2 regions of the Comamonas sp. CAH-2 genome follow, and region 2 is predicted to be linked to the other one. Evidence: predicted binding sites of a transcription regulator. Region 2 holds the regulator's gene; the other holds the start of a gene.
What was found. The regulator FNR, encoded in region 2, switches genes on or off when oxygen is low (the NO sensors DNR and NnrR bind a similar motif). The targets are predictions, from matches to a motif close to TTGATNNNNATCAA.
Positions count from the first base shown of each region.

Region 1 (8,124 bases), on a different contig from region 2:
GATCGCGCACCCCTGATCCTGAACGAATTTGCCAACACGGCGTCGGCCGGCTCCATCATCGCCTTCCACCAGCACCGCCAGGATCTGGTGGCGGGCGACCTGGGGGTGATCTGTTCATTTGGTGCCGGCTATTCGGTGGGCAGCGTGGTGGTGCGCAAGCGTTGATGAGCTATGTCGGTGATGTGTAATCAGACGCCACAGTGGGCGCAACTTCAACAGCATGCAGACCGTGAGGGCCGCCACCTGGACCTGCGCCAGGCCTTTGCGCACCACCCGGAGCGCTTGAGCCAGCTCAGTCAGCAGGCGCCGTATGTGTTCGCCGACCTGTCCAAGAATCTGTGGCAGCCCCAGACAGAGCAATTGTTGGCCGATCTGGCGCACAGCTGTGGCGTGACCGAGCAGCGCGACGCCATGCTGTCGGGGGCGCCCATCAATGCCAGCGAGCAGCGCGCGGTCATGCACTGGCTGCTGCGCACGCCGCAGGATGGGGGGCTGCTGCACGACCATCCCGTGGTGCAGCAGTGGGGCGGTGGCATGGTGCAGGCCCTGGCGCAGGTGCACCAGACCCTGGAGGCCATGCTGGACCTGGCCGAGCAGGTGCGGGCCGATGCGCGCATCACCGACGTCGTCAACATCGGGATCGGTGGCTCGCACCTGGGCCCGGAAGTGGTGGTGCAAGCGCTGGAGGACTGGGTCGATGCGGGCACCCAGTTCCACTTTGTCTCGAACGTCGACGGCCATGAACTGGGCCATGTGCTGCGCCGCGTCCGGCCTGAGAGCACCCTGTTCCTGATCGCGTCCAAATCCTTCACCACGGCCGAGACCATGCTGAATGCGCATTCCGCGCGGGCATGGTTTCTGGCGCATGGCGGCAGTGCCGATGCGGATGCCGCCTGCAGCATCGACCGCCACTTTGTGGCGCTGACGACGAACGTCCAGGCCGCGGCCGAGTTCGGCATCAGCCGCACGCTGGGCTTCTGGGACTGGGTGGGCGGGCGCTTTTCGCTGTGGTCGGCGATTGGGCTGCCGATTGCGATGGCCATCGGCGCGGCGCAGTTCCGCCAACTGCTGCAGGGCGCACACGCCATGGATGCCCATTTCTTCAGCGCGGCCCCGGCGGTCAATCTGCCGATGCGCCTGGGCTTGCTGGATGTGTGGAACCGCGATTTCCTGGGCTTTGGCAGCCGCTGCATTGCCCCCTACAGCCATGGCTTGCGCCGCTTGACGGCCTACCTGCAGCAGCTGGAGATGGAGAGCAACGGCAAGCGCATCACGCGCGATGGCCAGGTGCTGGAGGTGCCCACGGCCCCCGTGGTCTGGGGCGAACCCGGCACCAACGGCCAGCATGCCTTCTTCCAGATGCTGCACCAGGGCCAGGACACGATCCCGGTGGAATTCATCGCCCTGCGCGATGGTGGCAAGTACCTGGGGGCCCACCACCAAAGTCTGGTGATCAATGCGATTGCCCAGGCCCAGGCCCTGATGCTGGGGCGCCAGGGCGAAGGGGCGGAGCGTGACTGTCCGGGCAACCGCCCGAGCACCTTCTTGCTGCTGCAGGCGCTGGACCCTGCATCGCTGGGGGCCTTGATTGCGCTGTACGAGCACCGCGTGTTTGTGGCGGGTGCGGTCTGGGGCATCAACAGCTTTGACCAGTGGGGGGTGGAGCTGGGCAAAAAGCTGGCGCAGGAGCTGCGTGCCCGCCAGCAGAGCCACGACTGGGCCGGGGTGGACCCCTCCACCTTGGCGCTGATGCAGCGGCTGGCAGCGTCGCCCAGCCACGGTAACTAAAAGCAGAGCGCTCTGCGCGCGTGGGGTAAGGGTTAGAGCGTGATTTGATTCTTAACGCCCAGACATGAAAAAAGGCCGCGCAAGCGGCCTTTTTTTGTGTGCACTCCCCAGACCCGTGGGCCTGGGGTGGGCAGCCGGGCAATTACATGCCCATGCCGCCCATGCCACCCATGCCGCCCATGTCGGGCATGGCGGGTGCGCCTTCAGCCTTGGGGGCTTCGGCAATCATGCACTCGGTGGTCAGCAGCAGGGAAGCCACGGACGCGGCGTTCTGCAGGGCAGTGCGGGTCACCTTGGTGGGGTCCAGGATGCCCATTTCCAGCATGTCGCCGTAGGTGTCGTTGGCAGCGTTGAAGCCGAAGTTGCCTTGGCCCTTCAACACTTCGTTCACCACCACCGAAGGCTCGCCACCGGCGTTGGCCACGATTTCACGCAGAGGCGCTTCCACGGCAGCCAGCACCAGCTTGATACCGGCGTCTTGCTCCACGTTACCGGTGGCCAGGGCACCCACGGCTTGCTTGGCGCGCAGCAGGGCCACGCCACCACCGGCCACGATGCCTTCTTCCACGGCAGCGCGGGTGGCGTGCAGGGCGTCTTCCACGCGGGCCTTCTTTTCCTTCATTTCGACTTCGGTGGCAGCGCCCACCTTGATCACGGCCACACCGCCGGCCAGCTTGGCCACGCGTTCTTGCAGCTTTTCGCGGTCGTAGTCGGAAGTGGCTTCTTCGATCTGGATGCGGATTTGCTTGACGCGGGCTTCGATTTCGTTAGCCTGGCCAGCACCGTCGATGATGGTGGTGTTTTCCTTGCCGATTTCGACGCGGGCAGCTTGGCCCAGGTCTTCCAGGGTCACCTTGTCCAGGGTCAGGCCCACTTCTTCAGCGATGACCTTGCCGCCTGTCAGGATGGCGATGTCTTCCAGCATGGCCTTGCGGCGGTCGCCGAAGCCAGGGGCCTTCACGGCCACAACCTTCAGCACGCCACGGATGGTGTTCACCACCAGGGTCGCCAGGGCTTCGCCTTCGACGTCTTCGGCAATGATCAGCAGGGGACGGCCGGCCTTGGCGACTTGCTCCAGCGTGGGCAGCAGGTCACGGATGTTGCTGATCTTCTTGTCGAACAGCAGCACGAAGGGGTTGTCCAGAATCGCGGCTTGCTTTTCGGGGTTGTTGATGAAGTAGGGCGACAGGTAGCCGCGGTCGAATTGCATGCCTTCCACGACATCCAGTTCGTTGGCCAGGCTCTTGCCTTCTTCCACGGTGATCACGCCTTCCTTGCCGACCTTGTCCATGGCCTGGGCAATGATTTCGCCCACGTCGGAGTCAGAGTTAGCGGAAATGGTGCCGACCTGGGCGATTTCCTTGGAGGTGGTGGTGGCCTTGGATTGCTTCTTCAGCTCTTCCACCAGGGCGGCGACAGCCTTGTCGATGCCGCGCTTCAGGTCCATGGGGTTCAGACCGGCGGCCACGTACTTGGAGCCTTCGCGCACGATGGCTTGGGCCAGCACGGTGGCGGTGGTGGTGCCGTCACCGGCGATGTCGTTGGTCTTGGAGGCCACTTCCTTCACGAGCTGGGCGCCCATGTTTTGCAGCTTGTCCTTCAGTTCCACTTCCTTGGCCACGGACACGCCGTCCTTGGTCACGGTGGGGGCGCCGAAGGAGCGCTCCAGCACCACGTTGCGGCCCTTGGGGCCCAGTGTCACCTTGACCGCGTTGGCCAGGATGTTCACGCCTTCCACCATGCGAGCACGTGCTTCGCCACCAAATACTACGTCTTTAGCTGCCATTTTTGGCTCCTACAAATCTGGTTCAAATTGGCTGTTAGCTCTTGTGTATCAAGCGCTAGCAGCTATGAAATTTCAAAGTTCTGAAGAGGACCGCTGTGCGATTTACTTTTCAACGACCGCAAACAGGTCGTCTTCCTTCATCACCAGCAGTTCGTTGCCGTCAATCTTGACGGTCTGGCCGGAGTACTTGCCGAACAGCACGCGATCGCCCACCTTCACGTTCAGAGCGATTTGCTCGCCCTTGTCGTTGCGCTTGCCGGGGCCGACAGCCAGCACTTCGCCTTGGTCAGGCTTTTCGGCGGCGTTGTCAGGGATAAAGATGCCCGAAGCGGTCTTGGTTTCGTTTTCCAGGCGCTTGACGATCACGCGGTCGTGCAGAGGACGCAGGTTCATAACATCTCCTAGGTATCAATCAACAAGGTTGAAGAGGTCCGCCACGCTGTCGCAAATGGGCAGGGTGGCTTGAAAAAGCTGTGGAACGGTGCTGTTAGCACTCAACCCCATCGAGTGCTAATAATAAGGTAAAAATTTTGGCTTTCAAGGGGTGGGTGTTCCTCGCTGACGTCACGCAATCTCTGTGCAGGGGGGCGCTGGACCCGATGGCGAGGTTGGTTGCCCAAAAAACTCTTTGCAAAACAACAACTTGAGAATTTTTGTGCGGTGCGCCCCTTGCCGCGGGCCGAGGTTTCGGAGCGTGGTGCGTCAACGGCTGATGGCGATGGGCTGGGTCCACTGCGCCAGGACTGGCAAGCCGGGGCGGGCGATCACATCGGCCAGCGTGTAGCAATCCAGGTGCTGCCAAAACGCCTTCAGTGCCCCATTCAGGATGCAGGTCAGCGCACAGCCGCCGGTCAGCCGGCAGTGGTTGTTGGGGCCCAGGCATTCGACGAGGTTGAAGTCGGGTTCAATGCTGCGCACCACCGCCCCCAGCGGGATCTCCTGGGGGGATTTGCTCAGGTGCAAGCCTCCGTTTTTCCCGCGCACCGTGGTGATCCACCCTTGCTGCGCCAGCACTTGGGACACTTTCATCAAGTGGGCCTGCGAGATATCGAAGGCCTTGGCAATTTCGCTGATGGTGCACAGGCGCTCGCTGTGGGCGCCGGTGTAGATCAGGACCCGCAGCGCATAGTCGGTGAGTGTGGTCAGGCGCATCTTAGTGAGGCCGGCGTTGGAGGGGGACGGGTTTTCCGGGGCGCTGGTCAGCACGTGGGCGCACCAGCATTGGAAGGAAGCGCCATAAGTAAACGGCAAATGCCAAGACCCAGCATGCGGCGCTGGCATGCAGCCAGGGCACGGGGTGGGTGCTGGCGCCCAGGGCCACCAGGCGCAAGACAACGGCGCAGAACACCAGTCCATAGCTGCACACCATGCTGCGGTCGGCGACCAATGCTCGCCCGGTGTGACCCAGGGCCGTGCGCGTGATCATGCCGACGATGAGGGCGCCAAATCCGGCCATGCCGAGCACGTGGACCGGCCAGGACATGCGTGCCGTCCAGCCCAGGGCGTAGGCGGCTGCGGCCCACAGGCCCAGTCCCAGCCCGGCATAGCCTAGGTAGAGGATCCAGAGCAATGGCGTGCGCAGCACGGCCCAGGGCTTCCAGGCCATCACGTGCCAGAGGGTGAGCAGCCCGGCCGCGGCGAAAAGCGGGGCGGCCCATGGATCAGGACCGAATTGCCACACCAGGATGCCGCAAGCGGCCAATCCCGCCTGCCATTGACCGCTGCGCGTGTGCCGCGACACGTTGAGTTGCGGGAGTGCCCGCGTGGCAAAAAATGGAATCACCCGCCTGGCAATCAGCAAGGCAATGGCGGCCATGCACAGCATGCCCGTGAAGAAATAGTGCATTACTACGCTGTAGTCGAGCTGGTGCCAGCACGCGTAGAGGTACGCCGCGTTGGCGCTGCCCATGCCAAGCAGCAGCAGAACCAGGAGGTAGTTGTGCCGGCTTTGGCGTGCGAGCAGGCAGCGGCCTATCGCCAGTGCTGCCATGGCGATGAACAGCAGGTCGGCGGTGCTTGCCACCGTAAAGGCGACGGCGCCGGGCCAAAGAAAGCCCAGGCGTGCGGTGGCCCAGAGCAGCACCAGTGCGCCCAGTGCAGGGCCTTGCAAGGGATTCATGCCGGTCCAGTTGCTGGTGGCGGTCAGCAGAAAACCCACCGTGATGGCTGCAATGAATCCCCAGAACATTTCATGGGCGTGCCAGAAGACCCCGGCCACCACGCCCTGCAGCAGCGAGGGGGCAAACACCCAGAGCGATACAGCCGCCATGGCCCAGAGGGCGCCACACAGGTACAGCGGCCGAAACCCCAGTTCCAGAAAGGCCACCAGGGACGGATGCTGCGGCGGTTCCGGCGTGGACGGTTCCTGGATTTTCAGAAGGCTAGTCATTGCAGTTTTTTCAATAAATACAAAACCTGCATCCAGGGTAGATGTTTCTGAATATTTCTGTTTGAAATGATTATTTTTATTTGATTTAAATCAATCTTTTAATTGTTTGATTGATGTATGAATTGCTGTGGATATTGCGGTTATCGATAGAGATTTTCGAATGGAGCGGATGGTTGCTGTGTTTTTTAATGGGTGAAGGCTAAGTTTGAATATCGATTTGATGCGCATCAATTGAATGTTTGGTCAATGTCTTTAAAGTCGGTGCAAGTGTTCATGGCTGTGCGGGTTGGGGCGGATTGAAGGTCTTGCCAAGCCGCCGTAGCCTGCACAGTCATCCAGAAAGGTGGCACATGCTTGAGAAAAAGAATCCCACGACGCGCAAAGAAGAATTGCGCAGCTTCGCTTTCCTGACGGTGGTGATGGCGCCGGTGTTGGCCGGTTTGATCATTGCTGGCTACGGCTTCCTGGTCTGGATCTTCCAGATGTTTGCGGGTCCTCCGCATGCCTGAAGCCCCGCATTCAATGGCCGATGAGCTACACATTGCCAGCCTGGTGGTCCATGTCCTGCCGCAGGCGCTGGATCCCGTCGGGCAGGCGCTGACCACGATGGGGCCTGTCCAAGTGCATGGCACCCATCCAGACGGCAAGCTGGTGGTCACCCTGGAGGGTCCCAGCGCCGACTTCATCCTGGATCAGGTGGCGCACATTCGGTTGATCGATGGCGTACTGAACGTCTCTCTGGTGTACCAGCACGCAGAACCCCGGCAATTACTTAACGAGGGAGTCTCCCATGACTAGCACCCGTCGCGATTTCGTTCGTCAAACTGCTGCCGCCGCCGCGGGCGCTGTGGCAGGCATTCCCATCCACGCCATCTCCCAGGAGGGCGCGCAAGCGGGTGGTAGCACGCCCATGAAATGGTCCAAGGCGCCTTGCCGCTTCTGTGGCACCGGCTGCGGCGTGATGGTGGCCGTCAAGGACAACCGGGTGGTGGCGACCCAAGGCGATCCCCAGGCCGAAGTGAATCGGGGCCTCAATTGCGTCAAGGGCTACTTCCTGTCGAAGATCATGTATGGCGAGGACCGTCTGACACGGCCGTTGCTGCGCATGAAGAATGGCAAATACGCCAAGGATGGGGAATTCCAGCACGTGTCATGGGATACCGCGTTCGACGTGATGGCCCAGCAATTCAAGAAGGCGCTCAAGGAAAAGGGGCCGTCCGGCGTGGGCATGTTCGGCTCGGGCCAGTGGACGGTCTGGGAAGGCTATGCCGCATCCAAGCTGTTCAAGGCCGGGTTCCGCTCCAACAACATTGATCCGAATGCGCGCCATTGCATGGCCTCGGCGGTAGCGGGCTTCATGCGCACCTTCGGCATGGACGAGCCCATGGGTTGCTACGACGACATCGAAGCCACGGACACCTTTGTGCTCTGGGGTTCGAACATGGCGGAAATGCACCCTGTGCTCTGGACGCGTGTGACGGATCGCCGCTTGAGTGCGCCGAATGTCAAGGTGGCCGTGTTGTCCACCTTTGAGCACCGTTCGTATGAACTGGCAGACATTGAGCTGACCTTCAAGCCGCAGACCGACCTGGCGATCCTGAACTACATTGCCAACCACATCATCACCACGGGGCGTGTGAACCAGGAGTTCGTGGCCAAGCACTGCAACTTCAAGTTGGGCAATCCGGACATCGGTTACGGGTTGCGCCCCGAGCATCCCTTGCAGAAAGCCGCCAAGAATGCGGCAGACCCAGGGGGGGCCAAGCCCATGACGTATGAGGAGTACGCCAAGTTCGTCTCCACCTACACCCTGGAATACACCACCAAGCTGACGGGCGTTCCGGCCAACCGGCTCAAGGAGCTGGCCGAGCTGTATGCGGACCCCAAGCGCAAGGTGGTGTCGTTCTGGACCATGGGCTTCAACCAGCATACGCGCGGCGTCTGGGCCAACAACCTTGTCTACAACATCCACCTGCTCACCGGCAAGATCGCGACCCCGGGCAACAGTCCCTTCTCGCTGACGGGCCAGCCTTCGGCCTGTGGCACGGCACGCGAAGTGGGTACGTTCTCGCACCGCCTGCCCGCGGACATGGTGGTCACCAATCCCGAGCACCGCAAGACCGCGGAAAAGATCTGGAAGCTGCCCGAGGGCACCATCCCC
Region 1 is NZ_VSWF01000023.1:32,193-40,316, forward strand. It holds gene FYM52_RS12890 (beta-ketoacyl-ACP synthase III) at 1-165, shown strand, start outside; gene pgi (glucose-6-phosphate isomerase) at 181-1,788, shown strand; gene groL (chaperonin GroEL) at 1,931-3,574, opposite strand; gene groES (co-chaperone GroES) at 3,677-3,967, opposite strand; gene FYM52_RS12910 (Rrf2 family transcriptional regulator) at 4,277-4,726, opposite strand; gene FYM52_RS12915 (NnrS family protein) at 4,728-5,963, opposite strand; gene napE (periplasmic nitrate reductase, NapE protein) at 6,314-6,472, shown strand; gene FYM52_RS12925 (chaperone NapD) at 6,465-6,761, shown strand; gene napA (periplasmic nitrate reductase subunit alpha) at 6,754-8,124, shown strand, end outside.
Region 1: a site for FNR is predicted at 6,044-6,057, ahead of napE (periplasmic nitrate reductase, NapE protein). Genes of this name have one in related genera too.

Region 2 (8,124 bases):
GCCACTACACCGACTGGACCGTGGGCCACGTGCATTCCGGCGCTCTAGGCTGGGTGGGTCTGATCACCATGGGTTCGCTGTACTACCTGATTCCTCGCCTGTTCGGCAAGAAGGAAATGCACTCCAAGTCGGCGATCGAGCTGCACTTCTGGATGGCCACCATCGGCATCGTGCTGTACATCGCTGCGATGTGGATTGCCGGTGTGATGCAGGGCCTGATGTGGCGCGCTGTGAATCCTGACGGTACTTTGACCTATACCTTTGTGGAAAGCGTGAAGGCGACGTATCCCTTCTATGTGATTCGTACGATCGGTGGCCTTCTGTACTTGGTCGGCATGTTGATCATGGCCTGGAACGTGTTGAAGACCGCTGCGTCTGGCCGCGCCGTGAAGGTGGCTGTGCCTGCAGTGCATCCTGCCCACGCCTGAGTACTAGGAGTCTGAAATGTCTGCAAACAACAACAAGGCCTCTGGTGGCTTCACCCACGAGAAAGTGGAAACCAGCAATTTCTTGATGATCGTCTTGATCTTGCTGGTGGTGGCGGTGGGGGGGCTGGTGGAAATCGTTCCCCTGTTTTTCCAAAAGTCGACGACCGAGGCGGTGCAGGGCGTGGAGCCCTACCCTCCACTGCAACTGATGGGGCGCGACGTCTATCTGCGTGAGGGTTGCTACAACTGCCACTCCCAGATGATCCGTCCTTTCCGCGCAGAAACCATGCGCTACGGCCACTACTCGGTGGCGGGTGAGTTCGTGTACGACCACCCCTTCCAGTGGGGCTCCAAGCGTACCGGTCCTGACCTGCACCGCGTGGGCGGCAAGTACAGCGATGAATGGCACCGTATCCACTTGAACAACCCTCGTGATCTGGTGCCTGAGTCCAACATGCCCGAGTACCCATGGCTGCAAAAGAACCTGGTGGATCACACCGTGGTGGCCCAGCGCATGTCTGCGCTGCGGACAGTGGGTGTTCCCTATACCGACGAGCAAATCGCCGGTGCAGCGGAGCAGATCAAGGGCAAGACCGAAATGGAAGCATTGATTGCTTACCTGCAGGGTCTGGGCACTGCGCTGAAGTAAGAAGGAGCGGGTTATGGATATCACCACCATGCGCATTGTTGCGACGTTGGCATCGCTGGCGTGTTTCCTAGGCATCTGGTGGTGGGCGTATGCCCGCCGTAACCAGGCCCGCTTTGATGAGGCGGCGCAGCTGCCTTTCCAACAAGACTGATTCTCTCCACCAGAACGAGAACATCCCATGAGCGATTTCATAAACAATTTCTGGTCGGTCTATGTCGCAGGCATTACCTTAGCCGGCATCGTCGGCTGCTTGGTGCTCCTGGTCATTACCGCCCGCAAGAAGGTGGTTTCCGATGAGGAAAACACCACCGGCCACGTCTGGGACGAAGACCTGCGTGAACTGAACAACCCCATGCCACGCTGGTGGGTCTGGATGTTCGTGATCACCATCATCTTTGGTCTGCTGTACCTGACGGCTTATCCTGGTCTGGGTACTTATGCCGGCAAGCTGCAATGGAGCCAAGTGGGTGCCTACGAAGCCGAGGTGGAAAAAGCCAAGGCCGAGCTGGAGCCGCTGTATGCACGCTTCACGGCCATGAGCACGGAAGATGTGTCCAAGGACAGCCAGGCCATGGCCATCGGCGAGCGTTTGTTCATGAACAACTGCGCGCAATGCCACGGCTCCGATGCCCGCGGCAGCAAGAGCTTCCCGAACCTGGCCGACAACGATTGGCTGCACGGTGGCGCGCCTGAGAACATCAAGCAAACCATCACCCAGGGTCGTATCGGCATGATGCCTCCCCAGGCCGAAGCCGTGGGTTCTCCCGACGATGTGCGCAACCTGGCCCACTATGTTCTGAGCCTGTCCGGCAGCCCCCATGACTCGCTGAAGGCTTCGCTGGGCAAGTCCAAGTTCACCGCTTGCGCAGCCTGCCACGGCATGGACGGCAAGGGCAACACCATGCTCGGCGCGCCTAACCTGACCGATGACATCTGGCTTCACGGTTGGGGCGAACAGGCGATTGTGGACATGATCAACAATGGCAAGATGAACGAAATGCCTGCGCAGGACAAGAAGCTGACCCCTGCCCAGATCGACGTTCTGACCGCCTATGTCTGGGGTTTGTCACACAAGCCCGCAGCGGCTAACTGATCGTTGTGGCGATCCAAAAGGCGGCACTGTGTGCCGCCTTTTTATTTGGTGCGATTAGGGGAGCGTAATTCATGAGTTCCGAGCAAAAGAAACCGCAAAAAGTCATTCCTATCAAAGCGGAAAGCCAGGAAAAATCTGTCTCGTTTTACGAAGCGCATAAGAAAATCTATCCGCGCTCCATCAGCGGGACCTTCATGCGCTGGCGCTGGCTGATGGTGTGGGCCACGCAGCTGCTGTTCTACGGCCTGCCCTGGCTGGATTGGGGGCAGCGCCAGATGGTGCTGTTCGATCTGGGCGCGCGGCGCTTTTACCTGTTCGGCTACGTGCTGTACCCGCAGGACTTCATCTACCTCACGGGGCTGCTGATCATCAGTGCACTGGCCCTGTTCCTGTTCACGGCCGTGGCCGGGCGCCTGTGGTGCGGCTTCACCTGCCCGCAGACGGTGTACACGGAAATCTTCATGTGGATCGAGCACAAGGTCGAAGGTGACCGCAGTGCGCGCATCCGTCTCGACCAGGCCGGCTGGACCTGGGAGAAGGTTTGGAAAAAATCGCTCAAGCAATTGCTGTGGGTGGCGTTTGCCTTGTGGACCGGCTTCACCTTTGTGGGCTACTTTGTGCCCATCCGCGAGCTGGGCAGCGAGCTGCTGGCCCTGCAAGGTGGCTGGCAGATTTTCTGGGTGCTGTTCTACGGTTTTGCCACCTATGGCAATGCCGGCTACATGCGCGAGCAGGTCTGCAAGTACATGTGTCCCTACGCGCGCTTCCAGAGCGCGATGTTTGACAAGGACACGCTGGTGGTCAGCTATGACACCGTGCGCGGTGAAGCGCGCGGTCCGCGCAAGAAGGATGCGGATTACAAGTCCCAGGGACTGGGCGACTGCATCGACTGCAAGCTCTGTGTCCAGGTCTGCCCGGTGGGCATCGACATCCGCAACGGCCTGCAGTACGAGTGCATCGGCTGTGGCTTGTGCATCGATGCGTGCAACAACGTGATGGACAACATGCATTACCCGCGGGGCCTGATCCGCTTGACGACGCAAAACGCCGTTACCCAGCGCTGGCCACGCTCCCAGATCCTGCGGCGCATCGCCCGTCCTCGGGTGCTGATTTACGGTGCGGTTCTGGTCGGCCTGTCGGTGGCGATGGTGGTGAGCATGGCGCTGCGCGAGCCGTTGAAGGTGGACGTGATCCGTGACCGAGCCTCGCTGGCCCGGATCGTGGCCGGTGGCAAGCTCGAGAATGTCTATCGGCTGCAGGTCATGAACGCCACCGAGGCCACCCAGACCTACCATGTGCAGGTGCATGGGCTCAACGGGATCGAACTGGTCGAGGGGGGCGAGGTTGAAGTGCTGCCCGCCCAGACGCGCGGCGTGGCCGTGCGGGTGCAGATCCCCTACGGGGTGGCGGAGCCCGGTTCGCACCACATCGTGTTCGATATCGATGCGCGCAGCGGCGAGGGTCGTGTGTCCGAAAAATCGGTGTTCGTGGTGCCGCGTTGATGGTGATTGCTGGTCTGGCGCACGCTGCCGTTGGGCATTGTGCGCAATGTGTGTTTATCTCTCAGAAAGTCTAGGATGTCTCAAGCTGAAATGAAGCCCGAAGTCTCGACCGCTCCCTGGTGGAAATTCGGCCATGTGTGGCTGGTGCTGGCAGGTCCTGCCATTGTGGTGGTGGCGGGCATTGTCACCTTGGTCATTGCCACGCGTGGCGCGGACCCGGTTGTGGACCCCGACTATTACCAGAAGGGCGTGAACATCAACGAGCAATTGCGCAACCCGGACAAAAGCCATGCGCCTGCGCACGCGGTGCGCAACCATGCCGCCACCCCTGCGGACGATTTGCCCAACCTGGCACCCAAGTGATGCGGCGTGCTGACAGGCCGTTTGTGCTGTTCTCGGCAGCACGGGGGGCATGACCGCGCAGAGGGGATTGGCTTAAAACATAGCTGCTGGCGCATGTAATCAGTAGGTTTCAAATAGAAAATTATTTGAAATTCAATGGAATCAAGCGCTGGCAGCTATGTTTTTTTATTCAGTGTTTGTCCCACAACCAGGGTGCAGTGCCTGTGGACACAATTTATGCACAACCCCTTGCGAAGGAGTGCTTTTATGTGGACACGACGCTGGATGTGGATTGGCTGGCCGGCCTTTGTGGCGGCCGGCGTGATGGAGATGCTGGTTTTCGCGGCGTTTGACCCGCACGACATGCTGTGGATGGGGCAGGCGGTGGAGTTGTCGCGCACGGCCATCTACACCCTGGCATTCTTTGCGTTCTGGGCGGTCTTCGCCGTGGCCGGCTGGATGACCATGGTGCTGGCCCTGCCCAGCGCCGCGGTCAATGCCCAAGCCCAGGCGCCGTCGGCCGGGCTTGGTGATCCCGAGCGGCTGCAAGCCTGCTATCCCAACAACGCGTGAAGTAAAAAGGCCTCCCTGCAAATCCAGAGAGGCCTTTTTTCGTGTACCTGCGCTGAGGCAGCGGCAGGTGGTTACTTGTTGCAGTCCTGGTGGCTGTTGACCAAGCGTTGCAGCGCGGCAGTATCCAGAATGCGCACGTGGCGCTGTTTGACTTCCACCATGCCTTCTTCGACGAACTTCGAGAAAGTGCGGCTGACCGTCTCCAGCTTCAGGCCCAGGTAGCTGCCGATCTCTTCGCGCGTCATGCGCAGCACCAGTTCCGACGACGAGAAGCCGCGTGCGTGCAGGCGCTGCACCAGATTTAGGATGAAGGCCGCCAGGCGTTCTTCGGCGCGCATGCTGCCCAGCAGCAGCATCACACCGTGCTCGCGCACGATTTCGCGGCTCATGACCTTGTGCACGTGGGTCTGCAGGGCCGTCACTTCGCGCGACACCTCCTCCAGCCCGTCAAACGGCATCACGCACACTTCGGCATCTTCCAGGGCCACCGCATCGCAGGTGTGGTGGTCATGCACGATGCCATCCAGGCCAATGATCTCGCCGGCCATCTGGAAGCCTGTCACCTGGTCGCGACCATCTTCGGTAGCCACGCAGGTCTTGAAAAAGCCTGTGCGGATGGCATACAGCGATGTGAAGGGCTCCCCGTTGCGGAACAGGGTGCCGCCGCGCTTGACCTTGCGGCGGGTGGCCACAATTTCGTCGATGCGCTGCAACTGCTGCTCACTCAGCCCCACAGGCATGCACAGCTCGCGCAGGTTGCAGTTGGAACAGGTGACTTTGATGGTTGGAGGGGTCATGTACTCGGACGCGGCGTGGTGCAGGCATTCTTGCGGGTCACGCGGTGCGTTAAAGGTCGGTAAAAAAGAAGCTGTTACAACTGGGATTGCGGTGAATGATGCTTGTCAAAATTGTGGCATTGCTTGATCGCAGACCTCTTGATTCACGTCAAGGATGGTTGCGGGCCATTGGTGCACAGTCTAACAATCAAGGAAAAAAGATTCATGACTGTCGTCACACCCGAACTCCTGCGTCGTTACGACGTACCTGGTCCACGCTATACCTCTTACCCCACAGCAGACAGGTTTGTGGAAGCGTTTGGTGATAGCGACTATATCTTGGCTCTGAAGCAACGCAAAGTCGCTGCGGCTGCCAAGCAGCCGATGTCGCTGTATGTGCACATCCCGTTTTGCGAATCGCTGTGCTATTACTGCGCGTGCAACAAGATCGTGACCAAGCACCATGAGCGTGCTGCCACGTACATGCGCTATCTGGAGCGCGAGGTCGATCTGCACCTGCAGCACTGCGGGCGGGGGCAGGTGGTCAGCCAGTTCCATGTCGGCGGAGGAACGCCCACGTTCCTGTCCGATGACGAGCTGCGTGAGCTGTGGCAGATGCTGCGCGAGCGTTTCGCCTTTGATCCTGCTGGCGAGTATTCCATCGAGGTGGACCCGCGCACGGTGACGCGCGAGCGCCTGGCTGTGCTCAAGGAAGTTGGCTTCAACCGCCTGAGTTTCGGCGTGCAGGACTTCGATCCCGATGTGCAAAAGGCCGTGCACCGCGAGCAGCCCGCCGAGCAGGTGTTCGATCTGGTGGCCGCTGCGCGCGAATTGGGATTCCAGTCCATCAATGTGGACCTGATTTATGGCCTGCCCAAGCAGAACGCGCAATCGTTTGCGCGCACGCTGCAACAGGTGGCACAGCTGCGCCCGGATCGCATTGCCTTGTATGCGTACGCCCACTTGCCCGAGCGTTTCAAGGCCCAGCGCCGCATCCTGCAGCAGGACTTGCCACCTGCGCCAGACAAGGTGAACATGCTCTCGGCGGCCATCGCCAGTTTCATTGATGCGGGCTACGTGTATGTGGGCATGGACCACTTTGCCTTGCCTGAGGATGCGCTGGCAGTGGCCAAGCGCCAGGGGCGACTGCATCGCAACTTCCAGGGCTACAGCACCCAGCCGGATTGCGATCTGATTGCGCTGGGGGTTTCGGCGATCGGCCGCGTAGGCGCCACCTACAGCCAGAACGCCAAGACGCTGGAAGAGTATTACGACCTGCTGGACCAGGGACGCCTGCCCGTGGTGCGCGGTCTGGCGCTGACGCGCGATGACTTGATCCGCCGCGCCGTGATCATGACCATCATGTGCCAGGGCGAGGTGCTGTTCGAGTCGATCAACAACGCATGGCTGATCGACTTCCCGCAGTATTTCGCGGCGGAAATCGCTGCACTCGAAAGCCAGCAAGAAGAAGGCCTGGTGGAAATCCAGGACGACTGCATCAAGGTGACCGAGAAGGGGTGGTTCTTCGTGCGCGGCGTCGCCCTGGTGTTTGACCGTTATTTGCAGGCAGACCGCAACCGGGCCAGGTTTTCGCGGATCATCTGATCCTTATGGCGCTTTCTCTGCTTTGGACGGCATTTTTCATGGGGCTCGTGGGTGGGCCCCATTGTCTTGCCATGTGTGCCGCACCCTGCCATGCCGTCATCCAGGGGCAGGCCCATGCCGTGCGCCTGCATGCCGGCGCCGCTGTGGCGTCGTCCCGCGGCGTGCCTGGCTGGGCGGCCCTGCAATTCCACACCGGGCGTTTGCTGGGTTACGGCATGCTGGGGGCGGTGGCCGCCCTGGCGATGGAGCAGGTGGCTTGGTTCTCTGACCGTACCTCCTTGCTGCACCCGGTGTGGGTGCTGATGCATCTGCTGATTCTGGCCTGGGGTTTGCTCATGGTGTTTCAGGGACAGCAGCCGGCATGGCTGGAGCGCGCTGGCCGTGCGGCCTGGGCCAAGGTCCAACCCGTGCTGGCGTTGCCCGGCGGGGGGCTGCTGGCGGGTATTGCGTGGGCGCTGATGCCATGCGGCCTGCTTTATTCCGCCGTGCTGGTGGCCGCCCTGAGTGGTGGTGCTGTGGCAGGGGCTGGCAGCATGGTGGCGTTTGCCGTGGGGGGCGGGTTGTGGCTGTGGTTGGCACCGTACGCGTGGCGCTGGCTCAGTGGGCGGGTGCGCCGCTGGCGGGCAGAGTGGGGCACCCGCGTGGCCGGTCTGATGCTGGTGGCGGTGTCGCTGTGGGCGCTCTGGATGGATCTGATCTTTACCCCCGCCATGTGGTGCCGCTAGGTGGCAGGCGGCGCCTCCGGCACCATGTTGCAGCAGTTGCAGCAGTTGCAGGACCACTGTGCATATGAACAACCAAGCATGCCAAAGCTATTCGGGCGCCAATTCAGGCGGCCTGGCCAAGCATGTGGTTGGTTTTTTGGGGGATGCCTGCGTCAAGGCGGTGAAGGTGTCTGCAAAGCCGCCGGGCCGTCAACCTGAACCGGGGGTTCAGGTGGGCGAGAGCAACCTAGCATTGGGTTCATCTGACGCGAGACGATCACGCTTGCCAGGCAATGTATCAAGCCCGTGCTCACAGAGCATTGGTTCAAGGCAATATAAAGCCCGGAGGATTGCAGACGGTTGTGATTTTACAGGGCTTGTGAACCGGCGGGTGGCAATTCCACGCGAATGTCATTGTCTAAATCGGCAGCGCTTGCGGTGGTATCCAAGGT
Region 2 is NZ_VSWF01000042.1:4,245-12,368, reverse strand. It holds gene ccoN (cytochrome-c oxidase, cbb3-type subunit I) at 1-428, shown strand, start outside; gene ccoO (cytochrome-c oxidase, cbb3-type subunit II) at 445-1,077, shown strand; gene FYM52_RS16510 (cbb3-type cytochrome c oxidase subunit 3) at 1,091-1,228, shown strand; gene ccoP (cytochrome-c oxidase, cbb3-type subunit III) at 1,256-2,170, shown strand; gene ccoG (cytochrome c oxidase accessory protein CcoG) at 2,242-3,672, shown strand; gene FYM52_RS16495 (FixH family protein) at 3,748-4,035, shown strand; gene FYM52_RS16490 (hypothetical protein) at 4,282-4,587, shown strand; gene fnr (fumarate/nitrate reduction transcriptional regulator Fnr) at 4,659-5,384, opposite strand; gene hemN (oxygen-independent coproporphyrinogen III oxidase) at 5,589-6,968, shown strand; gene FYM52_RS16475 (sulfite exporter TauE/SafE family protein) at 6,974-7,693, shown strand; gene FYM52_RS16470 (cell division protein ZapA) at 8,041-8,124, opposite strand, start outside.